DNA from 3 places in the Bradyrhizobium genosp. P genome. Region 2 is predicted to be linked to each of the others. Evidence: predicted binding sites of a transcription regulator. Region 2 holds the regulator's gene; each other region holds the start of a gene.
What was found. Region 2 encodes HrcA, which represses chaperone genes, less so after heat shock. Its sites were predicted from a motif close to GTTAGCACTCNCNNNNNGNGAGTGCTAAC; they were not measured.

Region 1: ACP2YO_RS40690 (co-chaperone GroES) is a predicted target of HrcA. The motif match lies at 2,019-2,047, and genes of this name have one in related genera.
Region 3: ACP2YO_RS17740 (co-chaperone GroES) is a predicted target of HrcA. The motif match lies at 2,958-2,986, and genes of this name have one in related genera.

Annotation. Positions count from the first base shown of each region.
Region 1 is NZ_CP188195.1:8,472,213-8,478,772, reverse strand. Features, by position in the region: gene groL (chaperonin GroEL) at 1-1,438, opposite strand, end outside; gene ACP2YO_RS40690 (co-chaperone GroES) at 1,630-1,926, opposite strand; gene ACP2YO_RS40685 (hypothetical protein) at 2,243-2,758, shown strand; gene ACP2YO_RS40680 (protein phosphatase CheZ) at 2,928-3,713, opposite strand; gene ACP2YO_RS40675 (hypothetical protein) at 3,774-3,983, opposite strand; gene ACP2YO_RS40670 (L,D-transpeptidase) at 4,022-4,834, shown strand; gene ACP2YO_RS40665 (DUF2076 domain-containing protein) at 4,903-5,790, opposite strand; gene ACP2YO_RS40660 (ChbG/HpnK family deacetylase) at 5,920-6,560, opposite strand, start outside.
Region 2 is NZ_CP188195.1:189,367-195,926, forward strand. Features, by position in the region: gene ACP2YO_RS00945 (hypothetical protein) at 249-1,187, shown strand; gene pncA (bifunctional nicotinamidase/pyrazinamidase) at 1,287-1,997, shown strand; gene grpE (nucleotide exchange factor GrpE) at 2,067-2,672, opposite strand; gene hrcA (heat-inducible transcriptional repressor HrcA) at 2,838-3,926, opposite strand; gene rph (ribonuclease PH) at 4,187-4,900, shown strand; gene rdgB (RdgB/HAM1 family non-canonical purine NTP pyrophosphatase) at 4,912-5,547, shown strand; gene hemW (radical SAM family heme chaperone HemW) at 5,534-6,560, shown strand, end outside.
Region 3 is NZ_CP188195.1:3,661,378-3,667,937, reverse strand. Features, by position in the region: gene ACP2YO_RS17760 (NupC/NupG family nucleoside CNT transporter) at 1-534, shown strand, start outside; gene ACP2YO_RS17755 (cupin domain-containing protein) at 674-1,231, opposite strand; gene ACP2YO_RS17750 (hypothetical protein) at 1,327-1,665, opposite strand; gene ACP2YO_RS17745 (usg protein) at 2,357-2,647, opposite strand; gene ACP2YO_RS17740 (co-chaperone GroES) at 3,030-3,347, shown strand; gene groL (chaperonin GroEL) at 3,433-5,073, shown strand; gene ACP2YO_RS17730 (AAA family ATPase) at 5,412-6,560, shown strand, end outside.

The DNA.
Region 1 (6,560 bases), 1.7 Mb from region 2:
CGAAGCCGAAGGTCTCCGACTTGTTCTCGAGGACCTTGCCGACCACGATCGAACCCTCGACGCCGGCATTCTCCGAGATCTGGCGGATCGGAGCTTCCAGCGCCTTGAGCACGATGTTGATGCCGGCCTGAACGTCGGCATTGCCGTTGGTGATGCGGCCGACCGCCTTCTTGGCGCGCAAGAGCGCCACGCCGCCGCCCGGCACGATGCCTTCCTGCACCGCGGCGCGGGTCGCATTCAGCGCGTCCTCGACACGGTCCTTCTTCTCCTTGACCTCGATCTCGGTCGCGCCGCCGACCTTGATGACAGCGACGCCGCCGGCGAGCTTGGCCAGACGCTCCTGGAGCTTTTCACGGTCGTAGTCCGAGGTGGTCTCCTCGATCTGCGCCTTGATCTGGCCGACACGGGACTCGATGTCCTTCTTCTTGCCGGCACCCTTGACGATCGTGGTGTTCTCCTTGTCGATCACGATCTTGCCGGCGCGTCCCAGCATGTTGATGGTGACGCTTTCGAGCTTCATGCCGAGTTCATCGGAGATCATCTGACCACCGGTCAGGATCGCGATGTCCTCCAGCATCGCCTTGCGGCGATCGCCGAAGCCCGGCGCCTTGACCGCGGCGACCTTGAGCCCGCCGCGCAGGCGGTTCACCACCAGCGTTGCCAGGGCCTCGCCTTCGACGTCTTCGGCGAGGATCAGGAGCGGACGGCCGGACTGCATCACGGCTTCCAGCACCGGCAGCATCGCCTGCAGGCCGGACAGCTTCTTCTCGTGGATCAGGACGTAGGCGTCCTCGAGCTCGGCGGTCATCTTTTCGGCGTTGGTGATGAAGTAGGGCGAGAGGTAGCCGCGGTCGAACTTCATGCCCTCGACGATGTCGACCTCGGTGACGAGCGACTTGTTCTCCTCGACCGTGATCACACCCTCATTGCCGACCTTCTGCATCGCCTGCGCGATCATCTTGCCGATTGCGGCGTCGCCGTTGGCGGAGATGGTGCCGACCTGGGCGACCTCGGCGGAGGAGGCGACCGGCTTGGCACGCTTCTCGATGTCCTTGACCACGGCTGATACCGCGATGTCGATGCCGCGCTTGAGGTCCATCGGGTTCATGCCGGCGGCGACCGACTTGGCGCCCTCGCGGACGATGGCCTGGGCCAGCACGGTCGCGGTGGTGGTGCCGTCACCGGCGGTGTCGTTGGTCTTGGAGGCGACCTCGCGCAGCATCTGCGCGCCCATGTTCTCGAACTTGTCGTCGAGCTCGATCTCCTTGGCGACGGTGACGCCGTCCTTGGTGATGCGCGGCGCGCCGAAGCTCTTGTCGATCACGACGTTGCGGCCCTTCGGGCCGAGCGTCACCTTGACGGCATTGGCGAGCACGTCGACACCGCGCAGCATGCGGTCGCGGGCGTCTCCGGCGAATTTTACGTCCTTGGCAGCCATTTGTTTTGAACTCCTGGAAAATTGGACAGATGCGCTCGCCACGCCTTCATTCGTCGTTGCCGGGCAGAAGCACGAAGTGCGTCTTCGTGCTAGATGCCCCGGCAATCCATCTTTCTTCGGAGAGTGATGGATGCCCGGATCAAGTCCGGGCATGACAGCTGTGAGTGTGGCGGCCTTTCGGGTTTACGGGCTCAGGCCAGCACGCCCATGATGTCGGACTCCTTCATGATCAGGAGCTCCTCGCTGTCGAGCTTGATCTCGGTGCCCGACCATTTGCCGAACAGCACGCGGTCGCCGACCTTGAGGTCGATCGGGATCAGCTTGCCGGCCTCGTCGCGGCCACCCGGGCCGACGGCGACGATTTCGCCCTGGGAGGGCTTTTCCTTGGCCGAGTCCGGAATGATGATGCCGCCCTTGGTCTTTGCCTCGGCATCGATACGCTTGACCACGACACGGTCATGCAGCGGGCGGAATTTGGATTTAGCCATGACGTTCCCTCTTGCGGCTGGGTTTCAGGTTCGGTTCATCGAGACCGGGGTTGAGTGCGGTCCGGTCGGCGCCGGGCAGGACGCCCAACGCACTTAGCAATCGTTGTGTGGGAGTGCTAATGGTGCGCGGGAAATATGGCCTGGCGCGGTTTCTGTCAAGCAAACCGGAGTTAAGGCCTTGGTGAGGCCAATATAGCATGGTGCTAGGGAAACCGAATCGTAGCGATGACGTAATTTTGTCGGACGTCGTTGCTCCGCCTTGCGTTTTACGCTTGGCTGCAGGTGGGTGCGGCTGGGCCATTGTCGGGGGATGCGAATGATCAGGTCACTCAACGCGCGAATGGTCGCACGGCTCGCGGCTGTCCCGGCGCTGACGATATTCCTGGGGGCGTGCGGCAGCATGAGCCTTCCGTCGCTGTCGTCGAACACTGCGCCGGCGGCCGATCAGGGAGGGGGTCCGGAAATGCCCGCGACCATCCGCGCCGACGAGATTGTCGGCCGCTGGGGCCTTGCCTCGTTCCAGAATCCCACCGACCGCGCCCGCACCGAGGCCGCCGCGCGCGGCCAGTGCAAGCAGCCCTACGTGATCGGCGCCGGACAGTCCGGCGGCGTCATCATGCATCTGGCCGACCAGGCCACCCCGCAGGAACTGCGGCTGAAGGGCTCCCCGAGCGGCAAGAACTATATCGGCCCGCCCGGACCTACCCCCGGCGAGCAGGACCGCGAGATCGTCTCCTTCGACGGCCGCGTCATGATCACCCGCTTCGTCGACAAGGACGCCGCCACCCGCTACGGCAACATGGTCTACGTCCGCTGCGCGCCGCGGGCGTAGCGGGGACTATCCAAGTCGTCATTGCGAGCGAAGCGAAGCAATCCATGGGTCCCGCGGCGGAAGTATGGATTGCTTCGTCGCTGACGCTCCTCGCAATGACGGGCGGATAGACAGTCGCCAAAAAAACGCCGGCCCCTTGGCCGGCGCTTCTGTGTCGATCTGCCTGCGCTTAGTTGAACATTGCGTCGATGTCGTCCTGCGAGGCGTGGCCGACGTCGCCGTCGAGCTTCGGGCCGTTGAGCAGGCGGTCGTCGCCCTGGCGGGTGTCGACGATCGGCGGCGCATGTGCCTTGATGGCGTCGACGCCGCCCCAGATGTTCATCATCTCGTTGATGTGCTGCTCGATGAATTTCATCGTGTGCATCACCTTGCTGATGCGCTGGCCGGTGAGGTCCTGGAAGTTGCAGGCCTCGAAGATCGCGACCACGCGCTCCTGGATTTCCTCGCTGAGCAGCTTCTGCTGGTCCGGCGTGACGGTCTTCGACAGCGCGCTGGCGGCCTGGTCGATCGCTTCCACCGCCTCGAGGATCTGCTGGGTGGCTTCCTCGGTGCCGCCGACCACGGCGCCGAGCTCGCCATTGACCTTGGCCATCTCCTCGCCGTTGAAGCTCTTGCCGTGCAGCACGGCGATCTCGCGCTTGGTGCGGCTGATCGCGTCGTGGATCAGGTCGAGCTCGACCTTGAGCTTCTCGCACTGCTCGATCTGGGCGCGATAGGTCTCGAGCAGCGTATGCGCTTCGGCGACTTCGCGCGCCACCGAGGCTTCCATGGATTCAGTGACGGCGGCGCGCGGCGCGGAGCCGCCGGCCATCTGGGCGCGGATGGCGCGAAGCTCCGCCATGATCTCGCGATGCATCGGACCGATGTCGACAGCGTCCGCGGCCACGGACTCCGGCATCGGCACATCGCCCATCAAGGCCTGCTCGACACGAAAACGCTTGCGACTAACCGACATGATTTCATTCCCACCCCTTCACATCAGCCTCTTCTAGGCGGAAGCGATTTAACGTCAGGTTCACGCGGGAACAGTTTGGCGCGCATGGCGCAAATGCGCCGTCAAACCGCGGTTAACCATGCCGGTCGCGCGTTCATCCAAAATAAACGCTACCGGACAAAACCGCGCGTGGTCGACGACGTGGTGAATCGAAACGCCGGATCTGTTTACCAAACCGATGCGGTTTTCATTGCTTATTGACCACGTGCAGCGGCGCAGTCCGTGCGCCATGCGAAACACGTCACGACGAAACAGTACAGAGTACGTCGATGTCCAAGAAGACCACGCTTGCGCTGCTTGCCGGCGCGTCCCTGCTTGCGTTCCCACATCATGCCCTTGCGATCGACGCGGCGCCGCCGGCCGAGCCGACCGTGATCTACGCCGACCAACAGGCGCCGCAACCGCCGATGCGCACCGCCTATGTGCAGCAGCCGCAGCGCTCCAATATGGGCGGCGGCTTCATCGAATTCCTGTTCGGTGACGGCCCGTCGTCGCAGGGCTACCGGCAGCAGCCGGTGTATCAGCAGCAGCCGGACTATTACGGCAACCGCAGCGGGCTGCCGCCGATGGATCCGCAGCAGCAGATGATCTACCAGCAGCAGGAAGAGGCGGCGGGAGATCCGAGGCAGCGTCCGTTCGACCCGAAATATGAAAAGCAGATGGTCGAGTATCACGGCAAGGAGGGCGCCGGCACCATCGTCATCGATACGCCGAACAAGTTCCTCTATCTGGTACAGCGTGATGGCCACGCGCTGCGCTACGGTGTCGGCGTCGGCAAGCCCGGCTTCAGCTGGGCGGGCATCAAGACGATCTCGGCGAAGAAGGAATGGCCGGCCTGGACGCCGCCGCCGGAAATGCTGGTGCGCCGTCCCGACCTGCCGCGGCACATGGAGGGCGGGCCGGAAAATCCGCTCGGCGCGCGCGCGATGTATCTGGGATCCTCGCTCTACCGAATCCACGGCTCCAACGAGCCCTGGACCATCGGCACCAACGTCTCCTCCGGCTGCATCCGGATGCGCAACGAGGACGTCATCGACCTCTACGGCCGCGTCAATGTCGGTGCTAAGGTCGTGGTGATGTGATCGGTCGCTTCGTTTGAATCAAAACGGCCGCTCGATGAGAGCGGCCGTTTTCGCTTGAGCGATCGCGCTTACGCGTAATCGCTGTTGTCATCGCCGCCGTTGTCGTCGAGGTCGTCGGCGTCTTGATCGTCGTCACTGTCCCGGTCGGCCTGCGCCTGGTCGAACGCGCCGGCGCGCGAGCCCGGGTCATTGTCGCGGCCGGAGGAATTGACGTCGTTGATCCCGGCGTCGCGCGCCAGACTGCTCGACGACTGGTCGCCGCCCCAGGGGCGCGAGCCGCCGCCGAGGAGTCCACCGCCGTCGGCAACGGACTGGTGCGTGCCGCCACCCATCAGACCGCGAATGCTGCTCATCAACATCGAGCCGCCGACCACGCCAGCCGCGGCCGCCGCCGCAGTGCCGAGGAACGAGCCGCCACCGCCGCCGAACGCGCCCGGCTGCGCGCCGCCGTAAGGCTGGCCGCCGCCATAGGACTGCCCATAGGGCTGTGCTCCCTGGCCGTAAGGCTGGCCATAGCCGCCGGCTTGAGACTGGCCATAGCCGCCACCCTGAGACTGGCCGTAGCCGCCGGCCTGCTGCATCGCCTGGCCCGAGTTCCAGACCGGGCGGCTGCCCGGATCGCGACCCATGTCGGGGGTACGCACCGGCGGCACCGAGCCGTGCGACTGATCCTGGCCGAAAATCGCGCCGCGCATCGAATCGAGGAAGCCACCGGATTGCTGCTGCGCCGGCGGCTGCTGGTTGAGCTGCGCTTCCAGCTCCTGGATATGATCGTGGGCACGCTTCAGCGCCTCGTCCTGGACCAGCGCCGTCTGCACCAGCGCATAGACCGCATTCGGCGCGGTGCGCAGGCCCTGCATGATCGCGGACATCGCTTCGTTGTCGCGCGGGGCGTTCTCCAGCTTGGCGAGCCGGTCGAACAGATCGTCGATCAGTTGGCGTTCTTGCGGTGTCATGGCGTTCTCCATCGCGTCGATCGCATCGGCGCGCCGCACATGTAGGACGGGCTTTGTGGCGCAAGGAGTGGGGGAGCGGATTAAATTTATGTATGCGACAAAACGACCGGACGATTTTTATGAACGAATTCAGGCCAGTGTAACATTGTTCAGGGCGAGCAGAGCCGGAAAGTCATCGCTTGCGAGATAGGCAAATTCCTTCTCGCGCTGTGCCGTCAGCGGGTCGAGGCTTTTCAGCACCTCGTCGACGAATCCGGGATGGCACATCACGAGCCCGTCCTCCGGCAGGCCCTTCAGAAAGCCGCGCATCAGCGGCCCGAAATCGGGCTCCCTGGTGAAGTCATAGGCGCCGGCAAAGGTCGGATTGAAGCGCAGGCCGAGCTTCGCTGCCTTGTTGCGGAATTGCGTGCTGAGCACATCGAGCACCAGCGTCTTGACGCCGGTGATCCGCTGCGTGAGCGGCAAATTGAGCCCGCCCTGGCGTACCCACGCGTCCGGCGCACGCTCCTTCACCGCGCGCAAGAATCCGTCGCGCGCTTGCGGGAACAATTGCGCATGCTGATGGCCGTCGACGAAATCGGGCGCGCGGCCGAACAGCTCCTTGAAGGCATCGAGCTGCGCCAGCACCTCGGCATGCACGAGCTCGGCATCGAGCCGCCGCAGCAGCCCCGCGCGCAAAAGTTTCTGGAAGGGCAAAAACATGTCGCCGTCGAGCGGGCGGAAATGCAGGGTCAGCGGCCGGAACGGCGCGGTCAGCGTCACATGCAGCC
Region 2 (6,560 bases):
CCCGTCTGGGACGCGCCATTTGGCTGCTGGAGGTTGTGCCGGTCGCCTCATTCGTTCACAGAGAAATGTCGAGAAACCCGTTCTATCTCGCAAGAATCCCGTCGAATCGGGGCCGCAAGGCGGCAACGGAGATCAAGCAAGCCTGTTGCAGGGCCATCAAAACCGCTAAAAGCGGGCTGACTGATGGGGCCCACCCAGCCCCGCATTGGCCCGTTGAGCGGCCTCCAAGCAAATCCGGTAGATCCTTCATGATGCCCTTTCGAGTTCTCGCTGCGGTTGCCGTGCTGATTGCCGCCACCTGTTCTGCTTTCGCGGACGACGTGGTGTTTCCGCCGGGTGCCCATGTCGGCATGAAGCCGCTGGTTGGTCTCGCCCGCGCAAAGTCCTTCATCGGCTTCGAGACCGAGGACCAGGGCGTGAGGGTTCTGGTCGCCGATCTGCCCCCGGATGCCTATGGCGAGGTCGTCAGTGCCTTCAAGGCCAATCCCGCCGGCAGCGGCGGCATCAAGCCCGAGAGCCTCGAAACCCCGGCAGGCCTCGGCTACTACACGATCGAGAGCGCGCGAGACGGCACGACCAATGTGCGCCGCTATTCGATGATCCTGCCCGGCCCGACCTTCTCCGGCTACATCGCGGTGCAGGTGCCGGAGAACGCCGCCAAGATCTACACCGACGATGCTGTGCGGCAGATGTTCGCCACCGCCGTCATCCGCAATGACGTACCGGTCGACGAGCAGCTCGGCATGATGCCGTTCAAGATCACCGAGCTCAGCAATTTCAAGAACGTCCGCATGCTGGCACCGGGCGCGGCGCTGCTCCTGGCCGACGGCGACGAGAAGAGCGGCTTCGAAACCAAGCCCTTCATGCTCCTCGGCATCATCGGCTCGACGGCGGCCTCGCCCGATGATCGCGGCCGCTTCGCCCAGCAGATCGCGACCACGATTCCCGGCGTGCGCGACGGACGCATCACCATGTCCGAGCCGATGCGGATCGACGGCCAGGCCGGCTACGAGACACGGATCGACGCGATCAGCGGCAAGGACAACACGCCGGTGACCATCGTGCAGTGGCTGCGGTTCGGCACACAGTCGTCGATGCGCATCATCGGCAGTTCGCCGCGCACCGATTGGGAAACCGCGTTCCCGCGTTTCCGCGCGGTGCGTGACGGCATCCAGCCGCGCGGCTGATCGCCGTTTCCGCAAGTCCCGCCGAAAAATCGGACTTTCGCAGGCCAGCGAACGGAACTAGCCTCCTCGCGCGGTTTCAGCCAGTCGAGGAGAGGCACAATGTTGGATCGACGGCAGGTTGTTGCAGGTCTCAGTGCGACGGCACTTGCCACCCTGGTTCCAGGCGAGCTTTGGGCGGCGGCGATCAAGCCCGACGACGGCTCGGCGCTGCTGGTGATCGACGTCCAGAACTGCTTCCTGCCGGGCGGCAGCCTCGCGGTGAAGGACGGCGAGCAGGTGGTGCCGATCATCAACAAGATCGCCAAGAGCTTCGCCAATGTGGTGATGACGCAGGACTGGCACACGCCCGGACACGTCTCTTTTGCCTCGGCCCATTCCGGCAAGAAGCCATTCGAGACGATCGACCTCGCCTATGGCAAGCAAGTGCTGTGGCCGGACCACTGCGTGCAGGGCACCGACGGCGCCTCGCTGTCGAAAGACCTCGCAATCCCGCAAGCCGAGTTGATCATCCGCAAGGGTTTTCACCAGGACGTCGACAGCTACTCCGCCTTCACCGAGGCCGACGGCAAGACGACCACCGGACTTGCGCCCTATCTCAAGGCGCGCAACGTCAAGCGCGTCTTCATCGCGGGACTTGCCACCGATTTCTGCGTGGCGTGGACCGCGCTGGACGGGCGCAAGGCCGGCTTCGAAACCTATGTGGTGGAAGACGCCTGCCGCGGCATCGACACGCAAGGGTCGCTTGCGAAGGCCTGGGCCGACATGGCCAAGGCCGGCGTCAAGCGCATCCAGTCATCGGACATCGCTTAAGTTTCCTGGCTTGAGGTTTCTTGGCGCAAGCCTTTCGCGCGTAAGGTCTTTCGCGCGAAGTCACGGCGATCAGGCCGTGAAGTCGGCACCCGGAGCGGCCTTGGCGCCGCCCTTGGAGACCCCCACCAGCGCCGGGCGCAAAATGCGCTCGCCGATCATGTAGCCGGCCTGCATGACCTGCACCACCGTGCCTGATGGCACCGACGGGTCGGGCACTTCGTACATCGCCTGCTGGAAGTTCGGATCGAACTTCTCGCCGATCGGGTCGAACTTCTTCACGCCGTTCTTCTCCAGCGCGTTGAGCAGTGAGCGCTCGGTCAGCTCGACGCCTTCGATCAATGCCTTCAGGCCGGGATCGGCGGCTTCCTTGGTCTCGGCCGGAACCGCATCGAGTGCACGCTGCAGATTGTCGGCGATATCGAGCACGTCGCGGGCGAAGCCGGTGATCCCATAGGTCTTGGCGTCGGCGACCTCGCGGCGGGTGCGCTGACGGAGATTCTCCATCTCGGCCAGCGTGCGCAGCGTCTTGTCGCGCGCCTCAGCCAGTTCCTTGCTCAAGGCTTCCGCCGATCCGACTTCCGGATCGTCGGGCATGATGTAGGGCTTGGAGGTCACAGGCTCGCCCGTCGGAGCCGGATTCTCGGTATTGTCATTGGTCCGGTTCGGATCGGTCATGGCTTGCCTTCTCGAAAAACGCGCGCGGTTCAAATCTTGGGGATTGGCTGGCCCGGATATCGTGCTTTGAGCGGCGAAAATCAAGCGCCACATAGCGGTTTCGAGCGAAGTGGCCTCCGGTTCGCGTGAAGAAAACGCGTCAAATGGAAACGAACTTCCGTCCGGTCAGCCACCCAGGATCTTGCTGACAATGCGCGCGGCGTAATCAACCGTCGGGATCACCCTGGCATAATTCAGCCGCGTCGGGCCGATCACGCCGAGGACGCCGACGATCCGGCCATGGGCATCGCTGTAAGGCGCGATAATGGTCGAGGAACCCGACAGCGAGAACAGCTTGTTCTCCGAGCCGATGAAGATCCGTACCCCCTCACCGCGCTCGGCGCGACCCAGCAGGTCAATCACGCCACGCTTGGTCTCGAGATCATCAAACAGCGACTTGATGCGCTCGAGATCGTCGAGCGCATGCAGATCCTCCAGCAGATTGGCGTGGCCGCGCACGATCAGCTGCCGGGCTTCGCTCTCGCCGCCGGACCAGCTCGCGATGCCGGCCGTCACGACCTTCTGCGTCAGTTGATCGAGCTCGGCGCGGTTCTGCGTCAAGGCGGTCTCGAGCTCGAGGCGCGCTTCGGCCAGGGTCCGGCCGCGAATCCGCGCGTTGAGGAAATTGGTCGCTTCGATCAGCGCCGAGGAGGGAACGCCCGGCGGCAGCGCCAGCACCCGATTCTCGACCTGACCGTCTTCAGCGACCAGCACGACCAGCGCCTTCTCCGGTTCCAGCCGGACGAATTCGATGTGCTTCAACCGCGCGTTCGATTTTGGCGTCAGCACCACCGCTGCCGCACGGGTCAGCCCCGACAGCCGGGTCAGCGCTTCGCCAAGCGCCGCCTCGACCGATTGTGCACGGCCGACGGAGGCAAGCTGGGTCTGGATCGATTGGCGCTCCGCCTCGGTGAGATCGCCCACCTGCATCAGCGCGTCGACGAAAAAGCGCAGGCCGAGTTCGGTCGGCAGCCGGCCGGCCGATGTGTGCGGCGCGTAGATCAGCCCGAGCTGCTCGAGGTCCGACATCACGTTGCGGACCGATGCCGGCGACAGGGGCAGCGCGATCAGGCGCGAGATGTTGCGCGAGCCGACAGGCTCGCCGGTCGCCAGATAGCTTTCGACGATTTGACGAAAAATGTCGCGCGAACGCTCGTTGAGCTGGGCAAGCCCCGCATGCGGCGTGATCAGGCTGATCGGGTCGTGGTGAGCCACGTTCTACTCCCTCACAATTGCCCCCAATCTGTCGATCCGCGAGGCCCGTGACAAGCACGCATTCACCCCCGCAGGCCGGGCCGAAAACCCTTGCCGCTGCCGCTTCCCCCTCCTACAAGCACGCCTTGAGCATGATCGGGACGAACAGGAACCGGTTTTTCCGAAAAGATCATGCTGAAACAAAGTGTTAGAGCGCGATGACGATTCAAGGATAGGTCGTCACGCTCCGACTGCTTCTCTCGGATTTTCGGAGGATTCCCATGCGGCCAAGCCGCCGTGCGCCCGATGAACTGCGTCCCGTGTCGCTGGAACGCGGCGTCGTCAAATATGCCGAGGGCTCCTGCATGGTGAAATTCGGCGACACCCATGTGCTGGTGACCGCCACGCTCGAGGAGCGGCTGCCGCCATGGCTGAAGGGCCAGGGCCGCGGCTGGGTCACCGCCGAATATGGCATGCTGCCGCGTGCCACGCTGGAGCGAACCCGCCGCGAGGCCTCCGCCGGCAAGCAGGGCGGCCGCACCGTCGAGATTCAGCGGCTGATCGGCCGCTCGCTGCGCGCCGCGGTCGATTTGGAAGCGCTCGGCGAGCGCCAGATCACCGTCGATTGCGATGTCATCCAGGCCGACGGCGGCACCCGTACCGCCTCGATCACCGGCGCCTGGGTGGCGCTTGCGGATTGCATCAACTGGATGAAGACCCGCAACATGCTGAAGGCCAACGTGCTGCGCGACAACGTGGCGGCGATTTCATGCGGTATCTACAAGGGCACGCCGGTGCTCGACCTCGACTATGCCGAGGACTCCGAGGCCGACACCGACGCCAATTTCGTCATGACCGGCGACGGCCGCATCATCGAGGTGCAGGGCACCGCCGAGAAGACGCCGTTCTCGCAGGACGAATTCCTGGCGCTGATGGCGCTCGCCCGCAGAGGTGTCGCGCGTCTGGTCGACTTGCAAAAGATCGCGGTCGCGTAGTCAGATTGGCCATGCACCGCCGAATCACCGGAAAGCTCGTCATCGCCACCCACAATCCCGGCAAACTCGCCGAGATGCGGGAGCTGCTGGCGCCTTACGGGGTGGAAGCGGTGTCGGCCGGTGAGCTTGGCCTCGCCGAGCCCGAGGAGACCGGCAACAGCTTTCGCGCCAATGCCGTGATCAAGGCTATCGCTGCAGCGAAGGCAACCGGATTGCCGGCCTTTGCCGACGATTCCGGCCTCGTGGTCGACGCGCTCGACGGCGCACCCGGTATCTATTCGGCGCGCTGGGCCGGCGAGAGCAAGGACTTCATGGCGGCGATGACCCAGATCGAGCGCCTGTTGCAGGAGCGCGGCGCCACCACGCCGGACAAGCGCAGGGCGCATTTCGTCTCCGCGCTGTGTGTGGCCTGGCCCGACGATCATCTCGAAGAGGTCGAGGCCCGGGTCGATGGAACTTTCGTCTGGCCGCCGCGCGGCACTGCCGGCTTCGGCTACGATCCGGCCTTTCTGCCCGACGGACACGCGCGTACCTTCGGTGAAATGACCAGCATCGAGAAGCACGGCCTGCCGCCGATCGGGCTCGGCCTGTCACATCGCGCCCGCGCCTTCGTGAAGCTCGCGGAGATCTGCCTTGAGCCACGCTGAACGAAGGGCATTCGGCGTCTACGTGCACTGGCCGTTCTGCCTGTCGAAATGCCCATATTGCGATTTCAACAGCCATGTCCGGCACGCGCCCGTCGACGAGGAGCGCTTCGTACGCGCGTTCGCCCGCGAGATCGAGACCACCGCGGCCCGCGTGCCGGGGCGCGAGGTGTCATCGATCTTCCTCGGTGGCGGCACGCCGTCGTTGATGCAGCCGCAGACTGTCGGCGCGGTGCTCGATGCAATCGGCAAGCATTGGTCGGTCGCTGATGACGTCGAGGTCACGCTCGAGGCCAATCCGACCAGCGTCGAGGCGACACGCTTTCGCGGCTACCGCACGGCAGGGGTCAATCGCGTATCGCTCGGCGTGCAGGCGCTCGACGATGCCTCACTGAAGGCGCTTGGACGCCTGCACACCGCACGCGAGGCGCTCGATGCAGTTGCGATCGCACGCACCGCCTTCGACCGTTACTCCTTCGACCTGATCTATGCCCGCCCCGGCCAGACGCCGCAGATGTGGTCGAGCGAATTGAAGCAGGCGATCTCGGAAGCCGCCGAGCATTTGTCGCTCTATCAGCTGACGATCGAGGAAGGCACGCCGTTCTTCGGATTGCACGCCGCGGGCAAGCTGCAGACGCCGGACGAATCGACCGCGCGTGCACTCTACGACGTGACCCAGGAGGTCTGCGCGCGCGAGGGACTGCCGGCCTACGAGATTTCCAATCACGCGCGCGCCGGCGCAGAGTGCAAGCACAACCTCGTCTACTGGCGCGGCGATGAATATGCCGGCGTCGGGCCGGGCGCGCATGGTCGGCTTGATATCAATGGTGTCAGGCACGCGACCGCAACGGACAAGCGCCCCGAGGCGTGGCTGCTGCGCGTCGAGGAACGCGGCCACGGTGTCATGACCGACGATTGCCTCAACAGCGAGGAGCGGGCCGACGAATTCCTGCTGATGGGGCTGCGGCTCGCGGAGGGGATCGATCCGAAGCGCTATGCGGCGCTCTCCGGCCGCC
Region 3 (6,560 bases), 3.5 Mb from region 2:
CTGGAGGATCCCGACGTTCAGGTCTCCTCGACGATGGATGCGATCGTCAAGGGGACCGCGGCCGGGGTCGAGCTGCTGATCAATATCATCGCGATGCTGCTGGTGCTGGTCGCGCTGGTGTATCTCGTCAACGCCATCATCGGCCTGCTGCCGGAAGTCGGCGGCGCGAAAATCTCGCTGCAGCGGCTGCTCGGTTATGTGATGGCGCCGGTGTGCTGGCTGATGGGCCTGCCCTGGTCGCAGGCGGTGACGGCGGGCAGCCTGATGGGCACCAAGACCGTGCTGAACGAGCTGATCGCCTATGTCGATTTCTCGAAGCTCGGCACCGACGCGCTCGATCCGCGCTCACGGCTGATCATGCTCTACGCGATGTGCGGCTTCGCCAATTTCGGCAGCCTCGGCATCATGATCGGCGGCCTCGGCACCATGGCGCCCGAGCGGCGCGAGGAGATCAACGCGCTCGGGCTGAAGTCGATCGTCTCAGGCACGCTCACGACGTGCCTGATGGGCGCGATCGTGGGGGTTTTGACTTAGGTCGTCGTGCCCGGGAATCGCCGTCCGAAGGACTATGACCCGGCCATCCATCAATCGGGAAACATTCGTGCGAAGCGAGATGGATGGCCGGGTCAAGCCCGGCCATGACGAGCATTGGCGCGAGCAGCATACGACGTCCTTACGCCGTCAACTCCACCGTCTTGAATTCCGCCGGCAGGATCACCTCCAGCAATTCGACGTCGTCGGAGTAATCCAGGATCATGTGCCTGACGCGCGGAGGCTGGGTCCAGGCGCTGCCTTGCTTCATCAAGGTCTCGCCCTCGCCTTCCATGTAGGTCTTCACCCAGCCCTTGAGCACATAGACCATCTGGAATTCGACGTCGTGGAAATGCAGTTTCGAGACCTCTTCCGGATTGCACGGACCTTGCAGCCGGATGACATGCGCCTGCGCCAGGCCATGCGATGCCGCAGCGATGCCGAGGTCGCGGTACTTGGCGTAGGTGCGCAACCCGTCGGTCTTGAAATCCTCTTCGCGGTGATGGCTGATGGCGATGCGCTGCCTCGGCCGGGCTTTTGACGTCGGCTTCGCTGCAGCTTTGGGCCTTGCCGTCGAGACGCGGCCCTTGGACTTCACGGTCTTGCGCGCGGAGGATTTGGCCGCGCCCTTGAGCCCCGTCCATTTCTTCTTCACCGCGGTCTTGGCTGCGGGTCTTGCCGCCGTCTTTTTCCTGACCATTGCCGACCTCCCTGCTGTGCGCCTCACCCGACGAGCGGGCACAACCTGCGCGGAGACTATCGAGTCCCGGACCACGCGGCAATTGCAAAGCCAAGCTACCCCAGCGGTCCCGTTTTCTGCTCGATCTTTAAGGTGATTCCGCTTCCGGGACTGCGCGCCAGCGCGTCCAACGGGTTGACCAGGAATTGAACGACCCAGCCGGGCATATCCGACCCCAGCACGACTGCGTACTCTCTTCCGTTCCCGGTGATTTGACAGACCGGCCGCAGGCCATTCTGCGGATATGGCAGCCGCGGATTGGCGCGATAGCCGACGACAGCGCTGTTGTCGAAAAGCACACTGCGGCGCGCAACCAACGCCGCATGACACAGCAAGTCCAGTGAGCGCCAATAGCGTGCGACGATTCGGTCGCGCGGCACATCGTGACCGCCCAAACTGACGGTTCTCGACCCGTCTAACGTTGATCTCCGGATCGGAGGTGCAGACGAAATAGAGTGTGACGTCGTATCCTGCATCAACCGCACGGATCATGATATCGACTTTGCTCGGATGCGACATCACCGTCTCGAAACTGAAGTTCGACTGCCCGCTCAGACAACGGTCGCGACGACGGTCCGCAATCTCCTGCGCTCGCTTCGACCGTTCGGGTTCCGGTCCGAAGACTGCAAGGGCGATTTCATCGGGATTGATGTACTCGCCGAAGTCGATTCCGGCCTCGATCAAGTAGTTCGTGAGCGTGCTCTTTCCCGAGCCGTTCGGACCGGCAAGGACCAAAAGAAAAGGCGGCGGTTCGCTCAATCAGCCGATTTCCTAGCGTTGGGCGTGTCCGCAACGGACAGGTCGGTTGTGACATCGGATGCCGACGCGGCAAGCCCTGTGACTGTGCCCGACGGACGCCGCTCGACCAACGACGACGCCACGCGACCCGCCTGGGCAACATCCGCCGTGCCGGCGACAGAGAGACCAGCGTCGTAGGCTCTCTGAGCAGCCGTGAGCGCAGCGTTGGCGCCCATGGCCGCCAGTTCCTCCAATGATAAATCAACCGCTCGCTTGCGCATTGTCGGGCCTTCCGTACACACCATGAATGTATGCGTTCCAAACTGCGAAAGCCAGTTCGCCGCACGGTCAGTGCAATCTGAACACACCGTCGACGGCACGCAGTTCCGCGGGCTTGATCAGCTTGGAATGCGCGATCGTGACCGCGAACAGCGGGCCTTCCAACTTCTCTTCCCAGAACGTCAGGAAATCCTTGAGCGCCGGAAATTTCGGAAACAGATCGTAGTTCTGCCAGACATAGGTCTGCAGCAGCGACGGATGATCCGGCATCCGATAGAGAATTTGCGCCGTCGTCAGCCCGTACCCCAGCAACTGCTTCCTGAAGTCCTCGGAAGCAACCCCACCAACCCGCGAGACCATGCCAAACCTCCTGTGACGGAGCGCTTCTGCATGGGGTGGCCGACCTGCCGGAGCCACCCCGGCAAAAGATGCGCTCACATGAGAGAAATGTGACGCACGCGACTAACCCATCACAAGCCTAAATGTTTAACGATTTGTTGAAATTTCCCGCGTTAGCAGCAGCTTACCGCACGTGCTAATAGGGCTGCGCGGCTCCGCGACGCGCGTTAAGCATGACCGGTGATGCTGGCAACCGCACCATTCGAGTGCCAATTTTTCTGCTAGAAGCCCTTGCCCGCCGCCCAGGCTTGGCCTATCTCCTGCCCAGTCCCCTGGCACTCGCTGGGATGGACTGCCAATGCTCGAAAATTCAACAACATCTGCAAATGCTTAGGAGGACTGCATGAAATTCCGTCCGCTTCACGACCGCGTCGTGGTCAAGCGCATCGACGCCGAAGAGAAGACCGCTGGCGGCATCATCATTCCGGACAGTGCCAAGGAAAAGCCCTCCCAGGGCGAAATCATCGCCGTCGGCCCGGGCGGCCGCGACGAAGCTGGCAAGCTGATCCCCATCGACCTCAAGGTCGGCGACCGCGTCCTGTTCGGCAAGTGGTCCGGCACCGAGGTCAAGATCGACAATGAAGACCTGTTGATCATGAAGGAAAGCGACATCATGGGCGTCCTCGACGTCCCCGCCACCAAGAAGAAGGCCGCTGCTTAAGCCAACGCCGCACGCTCACCCTGAGGAGCGCCGCCGGCGTCTCCGAGAAGGGTGAGAGACCAACATCAACCCAGGGAAAACAAGTATGTCATCCAAAGAAGTCAAATTCGGCGTAGATGCGCGCGACAAGATGCTGCGCGGCGTCGATATCCTCGCCAACGCGGTGAAGGTCACCCTCGGCCCCAAGGGCCGCAACGTCGTGCTCGAGAAGTCGTTCGGCGCTCCCCGCATCACCAAGGACGGCGTCACCGTCGCCAAGGAGATCGAGCTCGAGGACAAGTTCGAGAACATGGGCGCGCAGATGGTGCGCGAAGTCGCCTCCAAGTCCGCTGACGCGGCCGGCGACGGCACCACCACCGCCACCGTTCTGGCGGCTGCGATCGTCCGTGAAGGCGCCAAGTCGGTTGCCGCCGGCATGAACCCGATGGACCTGAAGCGCGGTATCGACCTGGCTGTGGAAGCCGTGGTCGCCGACCTCGTCAAGAACTCCAAGAAGGTCACCTCGAACGACGAGATCGCCCAGGTCGGCACCATCTCGGCCAACGGCGATGCCGAAATCGGCAAGTTCCTCTCCGACGCCATGAAGAAGGTCGGCAACGAGGGCGTCATCACGGTTGAGGAAGCCAAGTCGCTCGAAACCGAACTCGACGTCGTCGAGGGCATGCAGTTCGACCGCGGCTACATCTCGCCCTACTTCGTCACCAACGCCGACAAGATGCGCGTTGAGATGGACGACGCCTACATCCTCATCAACGAGAAGAAGCTCTCCTCGCTGAACGAGCTGCTGCCGCTGCTCGAGGCCGTGGTGCAGACCGGCAAGCCGCTGGTCATCGTCGCTGAAGACGTCGAAGGCGAAGCGCTCGCCACCCTCGTCGTCAACCGCCTGCGCGGCGGCCTGAAGGTCGCGGCCGTCAAGGCTCCGGGCTTCGGCGATCGCCGCAAGGCCATGCTGCAGGACATCGCGATCCTGACCGGCGGCCAGGCGATCTCGGAAGATCTCGGCATCAAGCTCGAGAACGTCACGCTCGCCATGCTCGGCCGCGCGAAGAAGGTGATGATCGACAAGGAAAACACCACGATCGTCAACGGCGCCGGCAAGAAGGCCGACATCGACGCCCGCGTCGCCCAGATCAAGGCGCAGATCGAGGAAACCACCTCGGACTACGACCGTGAGAAGCTGCAGGAGCGTCTCGCCAAGCTCGCAGGCGGCGTCGCGGTGATCCGCGTCGGCGGCGCGACCGAAGTCGAGGTGAAGGAGCGCAAGGATCGCGTTGATGACGCGATGCATGCGACCCGCGCGGCTGTCGAGGAAGGCATCGTCCCGGGCGGCGGCGTCGCCCTGCTCCGTGCCTCCGAGCAGCTCAAGGGCCTGCGTACCAAGAACGACGACCAGAAGACCGGCGTCGAGATCGTGCGCAAGGCGCTGTCGGCTCCCGCTCGCCAGATCGCGATCAACGCCGGTGAAGACGGCTCGGTGATCGTCGGCAAGATCCTGGAGAACAAGTCCTACGCTTACGGCTTCGACTCCCAGACCGGCGAATATGTCGACCTCGTCAAGAAGGGCATCATCGACCCGACCAAGGTCGTTCGCACCGCGATCCAGAACGCTGCGTCGGTTGCAGCGCTGCTGATCACCACCGAGGCGATGGTCGCCGAGCTGCCGAAGAAGAACGCCGGCGGCCCCGCGATGCCTCCGGGCGGCGGCATGGGCGGCATGGACTTCTAATAAGTCCACGCTTCACGGCACAAAACATGCAGAACCCCGGCAGCAATGCCGGGGTTTTTGTTTGGGACGAAAGCCGCGCGTCGTTCCGAGGTCGGGCGTTATGACCGCCGGTAAAAGTCCGTACGACGGTCAATCGCCGTCCGACCGGCGATCCACCGATCCTTGCGCGACCATGAGCGAGACGCTTTGACTGCTTGCGACGGGAAATCTACAACATGCGGGGGGGATCCTCGCTTTGTCGGCGGTCAGGCACCGGTTCGGGCAGTCGATTCAAGCAAATTCCCCTGAAATCGTGGCCGGTCGCACGCTGCCGCTGGCAACAGCCAAGGGGCCCTGACTTGGACATCGACAGTTGGCTTCACAGCATCGGTCTGGAACGATATGCGCAGACGTTCCGGGAGAACGCTGTCGATCTCAGCGTCGTCCCCTATCTGACCGATGCGGATCTGGAGAAGCTCGGCGTGCTGCTCGGGCACCGCCGCAAGTTCCTGCGGGCCGTCGCCGCACTCGGAACCGTCGACAAGGGAGCTTCTCCCGTCGGGCTGATGGCATCCGTTCCGCCGCGCAAGCCCGATACGGCCGAACGCCGTCAACTGACGATCATGTTCTGCGACCTGGTCGGCTCGACCGCGCTGTCGACGCGACTGGACCCCGAGGATTTGCGCGAGATCATCGGCAGCTACCAGAGCTGTTGCGCCGACATCATCACCGGTACGAAAGGTTTCGTCGCCAGATACATGGGCGACGGAGTCCTTGCCTATTTCGGTTATCCCCAGGCGCACGAGCATGATGCCGAACGCGCCGTGAGGGCGGGCCTGGCGCTGATCGAGGCGGTGCCGAAGCTTGCCTCGCCTGTCAGCGGCCCGTTGCAGGTCCGCGTCGGCATCGCCACGGGACTTGTCGTCGTCGGTGACCTGATCTCGGCCGGCCTCGCCGAGGAGCAGGCGGTGATCGGCGAGACGCCAAATCTGGCCGCGCGGCTGCAGACCATGGCCGAGCCCGGTACCGTAGTGATCTCATCGAGCACCCGCCGCCTGACCGGCGGCCTGTTCGATTACAGCGAGCTCGGGACGTTTCCGCTCAAGGGCTTCGATGAGCCGGTCAAGGTGTGGCAGGCGCTGGGCGTCAGCCCGACCGAAAGCCGATTCGAGGCGCTGCGCACCAGCGCGCTGCCGCTGGTCAATCGCCACGAGGAGCTCGACCAGTTGATACAACGCTGGGATGGCGTGCAGCGCGGAGAGGGCTCGGTCGTCTTGCTCTCGGGCGAGGCCGGTATCGGCAAGTCACGGATCGCACAGACGCTGCTGGAGCAGCTGAGCAGCGAGCCGCATATGGTCGTGCGCCAGTTCGGCTCACCCTATCACCAGGACACGGCGCTCTACCCCGTCATCACGCAGCTCGAGCGCACCGCCGGCTTTCGCCGCGACGACCGGGACGAGCAGCGGCTGGCGAAGCTGGAGTCGACGCTCGTCACGGCGCCCGGCAGC